4 regions of the Arthrobacter sp. 1088 genome follow, and region 2 is predicted to be linked to each of the others. Evidence: riboswitches for the same ligand, from Rfam matches in the RefSeq annotation. Region 2 holds a riboswitch; each other region holds the start of a gene.
What was found. Region 2 has a riboswitch for cyclic di-AMP ahead of J2Y41_RS14285 (NlpC/P60 family protein). Riboswitches for the same ligand answer to the same signal wherever they lie in the genome.
Positions count from the first base shown of each region.

Region 1: it holds a riboswitch for cyclic di-AMP, as region 2 does, so the genes downstream of both, J2Y41_RS18935 (LysM peptidoglycan-binding domain-containing protein) here and J2Y41_RS14285 (NlpC/P60 family protein) in region 2, are expected to answer to the same signal.
Region 3: it holds a riboswitch for cyclic di-AMP, as region 2 does, so the genes downstream of both, J2Y41_RS22280 (hypothetical protein) here and J2Y41_RS14285 (NlpC/P60 family protein) in region 2, are expected to answer to the same signal.
Region 4: it holds a riboswitch for cyclic di-AMP, as region 2 does, so the genes downstream of both, J2Y41_RS09265 (hypothetical protein) here and J2Y41_RS14285 (NlpC/P60 family protein) in region 2, are expected to answer to the same signal.

Region 1 covers NZ_JAVDSM010000013.1:13,263-15,433, reverse strand. The annotation lists gene J2Y41_RS18940 (hypothetical protein) at 1-424, shown strand, start outside; cyclic di-AMP (ydaO/yuaA leader) riboswitch at 991-1,176, shown strand; gene J2Y41_RS18935 (LysM peptidoglycan-binding domain-containing protein) at 1,188-1,991, shown strand; gene J2Y41_RS18930 (hypothetical protein) at 2,163-2,171, shown strand, end outside.
Region 2 covers NZ_JAVDSM010000008.1:136,356-138,526, reverse strand. The annotation lists gene J2Y41_RS14290 (FAD-binding protein) at 1-287, shown strand, start outside; gene J2Y41_RS14285 (NlpC/P60 family protein) at 470-1,237, opposite strand; cyclic di-AMP (ydaO/yuaA leader) riboswitch at 1,241-1,433, opposite strand; gene J2Y41_RS14280 (copper resistance protein CopC) at 1,583-2,171, opposite strand, start outside.
Region 3 covers NZ_JAVDSM010000022.1:3,745-5,915, forward strand. The annotation lists gene J2Y41_RS22275 (HAMP domain-containing sensor histidine kinase) at 1-884, shown strand, start outside; cyclic di-AMP (ydaO/yuaA leader) riboswitch at 994-1,178, shown strand; gene J2Y41_RS22280 (hypothetical protein) at 1,182-1,988, shown strand.
Region 4 covers NZ_JAVDSM010000005.1:128,140-130,310, forward strand. The annotation lists gene J2Y41_RS09255 (ATP-dependent DNA ligase) at 1-289, opposite strand, end outside; gene J2Y41_RS09260 (hypothetical protein) at 337-570, shown strand; cyclic di-AMP (ydaO/yuaA leader) riboswitch at 700-851, shown strand; gene J2Y41_RS09265 (hypothetical protein) at 854-2,171, shown strand, end outside.

The sequences.
Region 1 (2,171 bases), on a different contig from region 2:
CACCTATCCAGCCCACTGGCGCCGTGTCCAGTCCTATCCCTGTGACAGCAGCTGGTTCGCACTCTTGCAGGAAGTCGACGAGCACCGCCTCCCCGCGGTCCTGGCCTACGCCCGGCAGTCCCTTCCCCTCGGGGAACTCGGATCCGGCCCCGACGATAAAGACGCGCAAAGTGACCGGTTTCGTGCACACCACGCTCTCGACACGATCGTCACCGGACTCGCGAAGTTCCCTGGAGAGGGATGGGACCTGGTCGAGACGTGCTTGCGCAGCCCCGTCATCCGCAACCGGAACATGGCCATCAACACTCTCGAAGCGTGGACACCCACCCACTGGGGACCCAATGTTCTTACCGCATTATTGCGGGCACATGCTGCGGAACCCGACGACAAGCTACGCCAACGACTCGACAGCCTCATCAAGTGACCGAAGTTGAACGCAAACCCAACAAACCGTCGTTTAAGACTCGCCCAAATAAAATCCCCACATGGCTGTCCTGCCGTCACTATTGACCCCGGACCGGGTTGAGCGAAGGAGCGGGACCAACACCTTCGGTATCCCCATTACCGCCCGCTCCCGCTGGCAGCAGGTCCGATTGAGCTCGCCTTGTTAGCCGGGGGCGTGGTATGGCTGCAACCTACCCGACCCACACCCATCCGCCATTTTCACACCCCGAATCCGACGAGCGGAAGCAACAGGAAGGCCTTTTCGTTAACCCGTCCCGGCGTGCGGCGACGTTCTCACACAGCAGGGAGGGAGTGCGATCCTTGTTTCGGGACGGCCCATGAACCATACGGGCCTAGGACATTAGCAACCACCCAATCACATGACAACGAGGTAGCAGCGAGAGGAAGATCAGTCTTCTCATCGGCATTCTCCGTCACCGCCTCCCGTTCGAAGCGTACCGCCCCCTTGCATTGGGGCCGTCATGAATGGCGGTTGTACTGATTAAGTAGATTGTCTTGGCTTCAGCCGGGGCATCCCGGTCAGCATGCCGAGCCCTGCCACTGACCGGAATCCACCGTATTTGAGGTTGGCAGGGACGGGGGAACCACATTCATCACGGCCCTTATCACAGGACCTTGGGGTTAAGCCGATCGCTGCGCATGGCGCGGAAACGTGATTGGCCGGGTATTTCCAATCCGAACCCGACAGCTCACCCCGCAGGCATTGGAAAGGCAGCCCCACCATGTCAAAGAAGTCCACTACCGCCCGTCATCGTGCGACTCCTGGCCATTCAATCGTGCTTGAAGGATTGTCCGTCACCGCCCGAACCCAGGCGCGGGCGCTGGGACGGCCGGCACTGGTAGCAGTTGCCGCCTCTGGTCTTGTTTTCAGCATGGGGGCACCAGCCCACGCCGGAGTTCACGGCCCGGAAATCCCGGGGTCAAACGGTGCTCTTCAGGCGCAGGCCAGTGCTCCGTCTGTCCTGTCGGCATCGGACAGCGGGCGAGTTTACACGGTAGTTTCCGGCGATACGCTTGGGCGCATCGCGGCAGCGTATGGCGTCAGCCTGGATGGTGTCCTCGCCGCTAACGGTCTGAGCATCTCTTCGATCATCTTCCCCGGTGACCAGCTCCGGATCCCCGCGACCGGGTCCACGGCCGCACCCGCAAGGGCATCGGTTACGGCGACCACGAGCGGCGGAACCTTGTTGGTCTCAGCCTCCACGCCGGTGGCTTCAAGCTCCATTGGTTCCGCCCTCCTTGCCTCCGCCTATTCCCAGCTCGGTGTACAGCAGGATTGCACCGCAATGGTGGAAAAGGCGCTTCGTTCCGTCGGTAAGAGCGTCGGCGACCTGGCCCCAACACAGTTCTTCCAGTACGGGACCGTTGTGGGCACACCAGCGCCCGGTGACTTGGTCATCACCCCCGGACATGTCGGCATCTACGCCGGCAACGGGCAGGTTGTCAGTGGCGGTGTCAACGGCTACCAGACCGCCGTGCACTCCATCAGCTGGCTTCCAGGCGCATCGTTCGTACGCGTCGCCTAGGTCGAGCACCCCATACTGCGGAACTGGAACGTACGAGATCCCTTACGTTCCAGTTCCGCCGCCGCGGCTGAAAACTGACCCACCGGCATCCTGGCGGCGGCACCCGCTGAATATGACACCCTCATTCAGGACCACCTTGAACTCGGAAATCAGCAAAATAGGGAAGAGAACATGACGTCT
Region 2 (2,171 bases):
CCCCACGTCAATGGGCCGTGCATACAGCCAGCGGGGTTCTCCTGGCAGACCACATCGTGGTGACGCGCTGCGCCCAGAGCCAGCTGCGCCGAATGCTTGCCGATCTGGGAATCGCCATAGGCCAGAACTTCGTGGCAGCCATGCGTGCAGTCGGGATGCACTTGGTGGGCGTTGGGGAACTTATTACACCCACGCCCAAGGAAGTACTACGGCAAGCCAAGGCAGTGGGGCAAGCGATCTCATCCAAGGTGGCCCTCCCCGCCGGGCCGGGCATCGCCCTCGCCTAGAACCTGGCCTGGAGCCTTTACCTGGAACCCTGCGCGTAGAAACCTGGCGGAGAACCCTGGCCTTGAAACGATCGAGCCAACCAAAGCATGTTCCTAAAAAGAACAAAAATTAACCCAAAAGGCCGGCGCCTCCGAAGACATTTGTCCTCGAAAGCACCGGCCTTTGAGTTGGAGCGTGAAGCTTAGGCGCCAGCGCGTACGTACGTGATGGGGCCGGTTGCGGTGAGCCAGCTGATCGGGTGGATGCCCGTCTGGTTGCCGTTGATGCCACCGCTGATGGCCTGGCCGTTGCCGATGTAGATGGCTACGTGGCCGGACTGGACGATCATGTCACCGGGCTGGGGGTCGCTGACAACCTTGCCGTAGTTCAGGAACTGCATGGGTGCGAGGTCGCCAACCGGGATGCCGGCAGAGCCGAGGGCCCGTTCCACCATCGCGGTGCAATCCTGCATGATGCCGATCTGGGCGTAAGCCGAGGCGACCATGGCAGCGTTGATGCCACCAACAGCCGGAGCTGCAGCAGGCGCGGATGCCACTGGGGCGGTAGCCGTAGTAGTTGCAGCGGCCTGGACGGTAGCCGCTGCGGGCGCCTTCTTGGCCGCCGGAGCCGGAGCAACAGGAGCCGGCTTTTCAATGACGGGAGCCGCTACGGAAGCAACCGCGGGGCGCTCGAAGTTGATGGTGGCCGTCGATGCGGCCGTAACAACCTTGGTGGGACCCTCGGTAACGGTCTCGGCGACAGTAGCGGGGCTGGAGTCGCGCTGAACAGGGGTCTCTGCTGCGTGGGCAGCGATGGAGCCCGTGAGGACCAGGCCTGAAGCTGCTGCGATGACAGCGGCTTGGCGACCTGCGCCGGATGCGTTGCTGGCAACAGCCTTGGAGATGGAGATGAACGGATTAGGACGTACGCTGTCCGCCTTACGACGGCCGCGAAGAATGCGTGAAGACATGAAAGAGCCTCTCCCGATGCCTGCGAGGTTAGCTGTCGGATTCGGATGGGAGTCACCCGGCCACTATCCCCCGCTGTGCAGCGGAAGCTTCGTGACTTCACCCCAAGGCGCGCTCTGAAAGCGGGCCAAAATGGGTTCCCCGTCTCTGCCGTAGGTTTGTCTGCGAACGGATTCCGGACTGCGGCAGAGCTAGGCAATCAGACCGGAATGCCTGTTACGTGGAACAGGCACAGGTACAACCGTACGGGAAGATCACCCCAAAGTCACATTTACGTAACGAGCAGTTCGTTTTTGGCGTGTCGCAGTAACCGTTTCGAGATCTTCGCAAGTATGTAGAAAACCCCGCTATTCCGGGGAATTTTCGCCATCCGGGTCGTTGGGGGCCGCTAGCTTCTTCCGGGCTGTAACAGCGAGGAAGATCACCAGACCGATCGCCACCACAGCGAGGCCAACGATGCTCCAGGGGAAGGGCTGGGAAGCTGCCGGAGCCGGCTCAGTATTTTCCGTACCGGGGGCCGCTGTGCCCGCCGTCGGAACAGCCGCCGGAGCCGGGGAGGAGGCACCTGCCGAGCCGCTCGCCGTCGTCGTGCTTGTCCCGGAAACTGTGAACTTGAAGGTTCCCTCGATCGGGTGGGAGTCTGAACTGACCACACGCCACACCACGGTGTATTCGCCGGCTGGAGCGCCCTGACGCAGCTTCTGGACAGCCCTGTTGTCGATGATTTCCACTGCGCCATCTGCCCAGTTTTCGCCCCCGGCGGTGACGGTCACGCCGGAACCGATGGCCAGTGGCTGGTTGTTGAACGTGATGGATACCGACGCCGGCACTTCAGCCACCCTGGCACCGTTGGCCGGGGTTGTTGATTCGGCGACGTCGTGCGCGGAGGCCGGAGCAGCTCCAAGCAGCAACGCGGAAGCGAAAGCAAGAGCGGCT
Region 3 (2,171 bases), on a different contig from region 2:
CCATGCGCCCGCTGGAGCAACTCTCCGAGGTTGCAACGAAAGTATCGCGCCTTCCCCTCGACGCCGGTGAGGTGGCACTCGCGGTGCGCGTACCGCCGTCGGCCGCTCATCCTGGAACTGAAGTGGGCAGCGTGGGCCACGCTTTGAACCAAATGCTCAACAACGTTTCCAGGGCCCTGGAAGCGCGTCAGGAGAGCGAAACCAAGGTCCGGCAGTTCGTTGCCGATGCCTCCCACGAACTTCGGACACCGCTGACCGCCATCCGTGGATACACCGAGCTGCTTCGTATGACGGAGAACTTCACGGAGGACGGCAGGAAGTCGCTGGCGCGGGTCCAGAGCCAGTCGGAACGGATGACCACGCTTGTGGAGGACCTGTTGTTGTTGGCGCGCCTGGATGAAGGCCAGCCGTTGAAGGTCACGGATGTGGACCTGACGCAGCTGGTGATCGAGACAGTCAGCGACGAAAAGGTGATGGCACCGGACCACATCTGGAAGCTACAACTCCCTGACGAGCCCATTACGGTGCGCGGGGACGCAACCCAGCTGCATCAGGTGCTGGCCAATCTGCTGTCCAACGCCCGCAAGCACACCGATCCCGGTACCACGGTGGTCACAGGCGTCATGCTTTCCGCCGACGGTAGCGCGGTGGTCACCGTCACGGACAACGGGCCTGGTATTCCGACTGCTTTCCAGGGGCGAATCTTCTCGCGTTTTGCCCGGGCTGACGCGGCGAGATCGGGGTCGGAAGGGACCTCCGGATTGGGCTTGTCAATCGTCGAATCCATCGTCCAGGCGCATGGCGGCAGTGTGGAAGTAACGTCCCAGCCGGGACGCACGGAGTTCACTCTCCGACTCCCCGCAGCTTTGAACGAACGCATATAACGAATCAGGCAACATGACTCGCCGTGAACGTGATCTCTGTTACCCAAATGTGACTTAAGCCGAAACCTCCTGTACCTTCGAAAGGGTGGGTCGCCCCTAACTGGCCCACACCCGGGATGCGCCGAGCTCTGCCACTTCCCGGAGTTCCGTTCTCATTCGAGGCAGAGACGGGGGACCCAGAGTCTCCGGGCACAGTACTTTCCTTGCCCTTGGGGTGAAGCCGCAGCTACGCGCGCGGCCGGATGACCTCATCCGAACCCGACAGCTAACTCCGCAGGCGCTGAGAGGTAATCACACATGTCTGAATTCAACGATCAGACGCGCCCTTCCGCGCGTCACCGTGACGATCACAACACTCCCCTGACGAAGTCGCAAACCGTTCTGAAGAACGCTGCACGCCGCGGCAAGACCGGGCAACGAATGTCTGTTGTTGCAGGAGTCGTTGCCGCAGCATTGGGCGTCGCATCGCTTGGCCAGGCCGCAAACGCCGCATTCAATCTCCCCGAAACGAGCCGGGCGTCCGAGACGCAGGCTACCGCCCAGGCCAGCAACAAAACAGCTGAAATCTCAGCGTCCTTGGATGCTGCTGCCAAGAAGGGCGCTGCAGACAGGGCCGCTGCAGACCAGGCAGCTGCCGCACAAGCCGCTGCCGAAAAGGCCGCGGCCGAGAAAGCCGCCGCCGACCAGGCAGCTGCCGCACAGGCCGCCGCCGAAAAGGCTGCCGCTGATGCAGCCGCCAAGCAGGCTGCCGATGCCGCCGCTGCTGCAGCCGCAGCCGCCACTCCCAAGGCCGTGGACGATCCCGCCGCTGCCAAGGCATACGCCGCCAGCATCCTCGCCAACTACGGCTGGGGTCCGGGTGAAATGACTGCCCTGAACACACTGTGGGAGAAGGAATCCAACTGGCGGACCACCGCGACCAACACCTCCAGTGGTGCCTACGGAATCGTGCAGTCATTGCCCGCTTCGAAGATGGCAACCGCAGGCGATGACTGGCTGACCAACTACCAGACCCAGATCAAGTGGGGCCTGAACTACATCAAGGAACGCTACGGCTCCCCCTCGGCGGCCCTTGCCTTCCACTTGGCCAACAACTGGTACTAAGCCAACTCAATAAGCAGGCTTGAGCCCACCCCAGCGGGCTCAAACCATGCAAGGCCCGATTGCCGCCCCGCTTTCCGCCGTTCGCAGAAGTGATCTACTGATGCGCCCGGGCGGGAGGCGGGGCGGTTTTCGCGTTAAATGTGCCTTCCGGGTTTCACACCCACTTGCACCTGACGTTGCGTC
Region 4 (2,171 bases), on a different contig from region 2:
GGATGCGCTGCTGAAGACCCTCGAAGTCGAGCCTGTTCCCAGTTATCAGGACGATCTCGCCGTCGATCACGCATTTGTCCGGGAGATTCTTCCGAAGGGCTTCCACCAGCTCAGGGAAATACCGTGTCATGGGACGTTCGTTTCGGCTACCCAGGATGATCTCATCGCCATCTTTGAAAACGATGGTCCTGAACCCGTCCCACTTTGGCTCAAAATGGCCCACATCAGGGATCGAAGGAACGGACTTGGCAAGCATGGGCGAAATGGGCGGCATCACTGGGAGGTCCATACGACTATGTTCTACCTGCCGCCCGCGGCGGAAGCTAGTCTTGGGCCATGGATATCTTGGCCGTACTAGTGGCAGTGCTGGCAGCACCTGCCCTCATTGCGGCCCTTTGGTTCTGGGTCTTGCGCCAGAACAGCAAGGGTAAAGTCCGGCGCGGCGCCACGGGTGGGATGCTTGGTGTGGCGGACGAAATTTTTCGACCCGAGACCCATTACGCACACCAAGTCCAAAGGATCCAGCACGAGCTGCCAGCCCCGGCTCCGGCCCCGGAGCCTAAGTCCTAACGGACCTTCGCGCCGGAAGGCGTCCCGCCCGTTACATTAATGTGACTTTACTATGCCGCTCATGTACCTTCGAAGAGCGACCCTCATCTCCGCTGGGCCGCTTCCGGGTTGACGCCGAGCTCTGCCGCAAACCGGAATCCGCCAGACCCGCGGCAGAGACGGGGGACCCAGAGTTCCCGGGCCTGATTTTTTCCTAGGCCCTTGGGGTGAAGCCGCCATGTGCGGCCGGACGGCCTCGTCCGAACCCGACAGCTAACCTCGCAGGCGTTGAGAGGCAACCACCATGTCCCCAACCATGGACCAGCCGCGCCGCGCCCAAATAGCGCGCGAGCGTACCCAGCCAACCGGACGCCGTCGGGCCCAACCCAGCGGATCCTCCACCAGCACGCCGGAAGCAGAAGCAGGTTTAGCAGGCGCGACGCCGGAACCCGCCACTGCTTCTATTCCCGCTTCTGCTTCCAATCCCCAAACGGCGGCACCCACCACGCGCGCGGCCGCTCGGGCGGCAGAGCGTGAACGGGCAGCCCAGGCAGCTATTTCTGCTGAGACAGTCCCCACTGAAACTGCTCCAGCAGAAACAGCACCAGCGGATTCTGCAACAGCGGACTCTGCTCCGGCGGACCCTGCTCCCGTTGAGCCGGCAACTGCTGCGATTCCAGCTGTTCAGGCGCCCGAACCCGTCGCGCCCGAACCCGCAGCGAATCCCGAACCTGCCACCGCTGCCATCCCGACCGTTCAGGCGCCCGAACCCGTCGCGCCCGAACCCGCAGCGAATCCCGAACCTGCCACCGCTGCCATCCCAATCGTTCAGGCTAAGAGCCCCGCACAGCTCGCCGCAGCCGCGACCGCCGCCTCTGGTCTCGCAAGCCGAAAGGCCCTTCGCGCCCAGGAATCGGGGAGCGGTACGGCCCGTAAGGCGGCAACTGCTGGCGAAACCCCGGCTGGCGGCGCCCCTGCCTTCGGAGCTTCATCACTGGGAGCTTCATCACTGGGTGGATCATCCTTCAGCCATGAACCACACGCCGTGCTCACCAAGGCCGCCTCGGTCAAAACAATGGGCCAGCGCATGGCAGTCGTCGCTGGGGCCTTGGGCTTGGTATTGACCGTTGGCACCATGAGCCAGGCCTTCGAGCTTCCCTTCTTCGGGCAGGAAACACCGGCCCAGGAAGCAAGCGACGCAAAGACGGGTAGCGACAGCAGGCAATCAACTTCGGCTACCCCTGCACCAAGCTCGTCCTACGCCAGCGCCTCAGCGTCGTCGGCCACCAGCGAGGCCGGAAAGCCGGCAACCGTAGCAACGCAGTCGTCAGGAGAGGCACCCGACCAGGCGCCGTCGTCGTCCCTTCCGACTCCGCAAGTTTCACTCGCGGATCCTGTTTGGGTACCTTCGGCAGTCCCGCCGGCTGTTGTTCCCGTCCCGGGCGTGACAACTCCTGTTCCAACCCAGCCGGCCCCGAGCCCGGTTCCGTCGGACACGGTCACCACCCCACCTGCCACGACGACGCCGACCCCCACCGGCACTCCGGCACCCACTCCAACACAGGCTCCGGCGCCAAAGCCAAAGCCGACCGGCAGTCCCAGCACCACAACTCCGTCCAGCG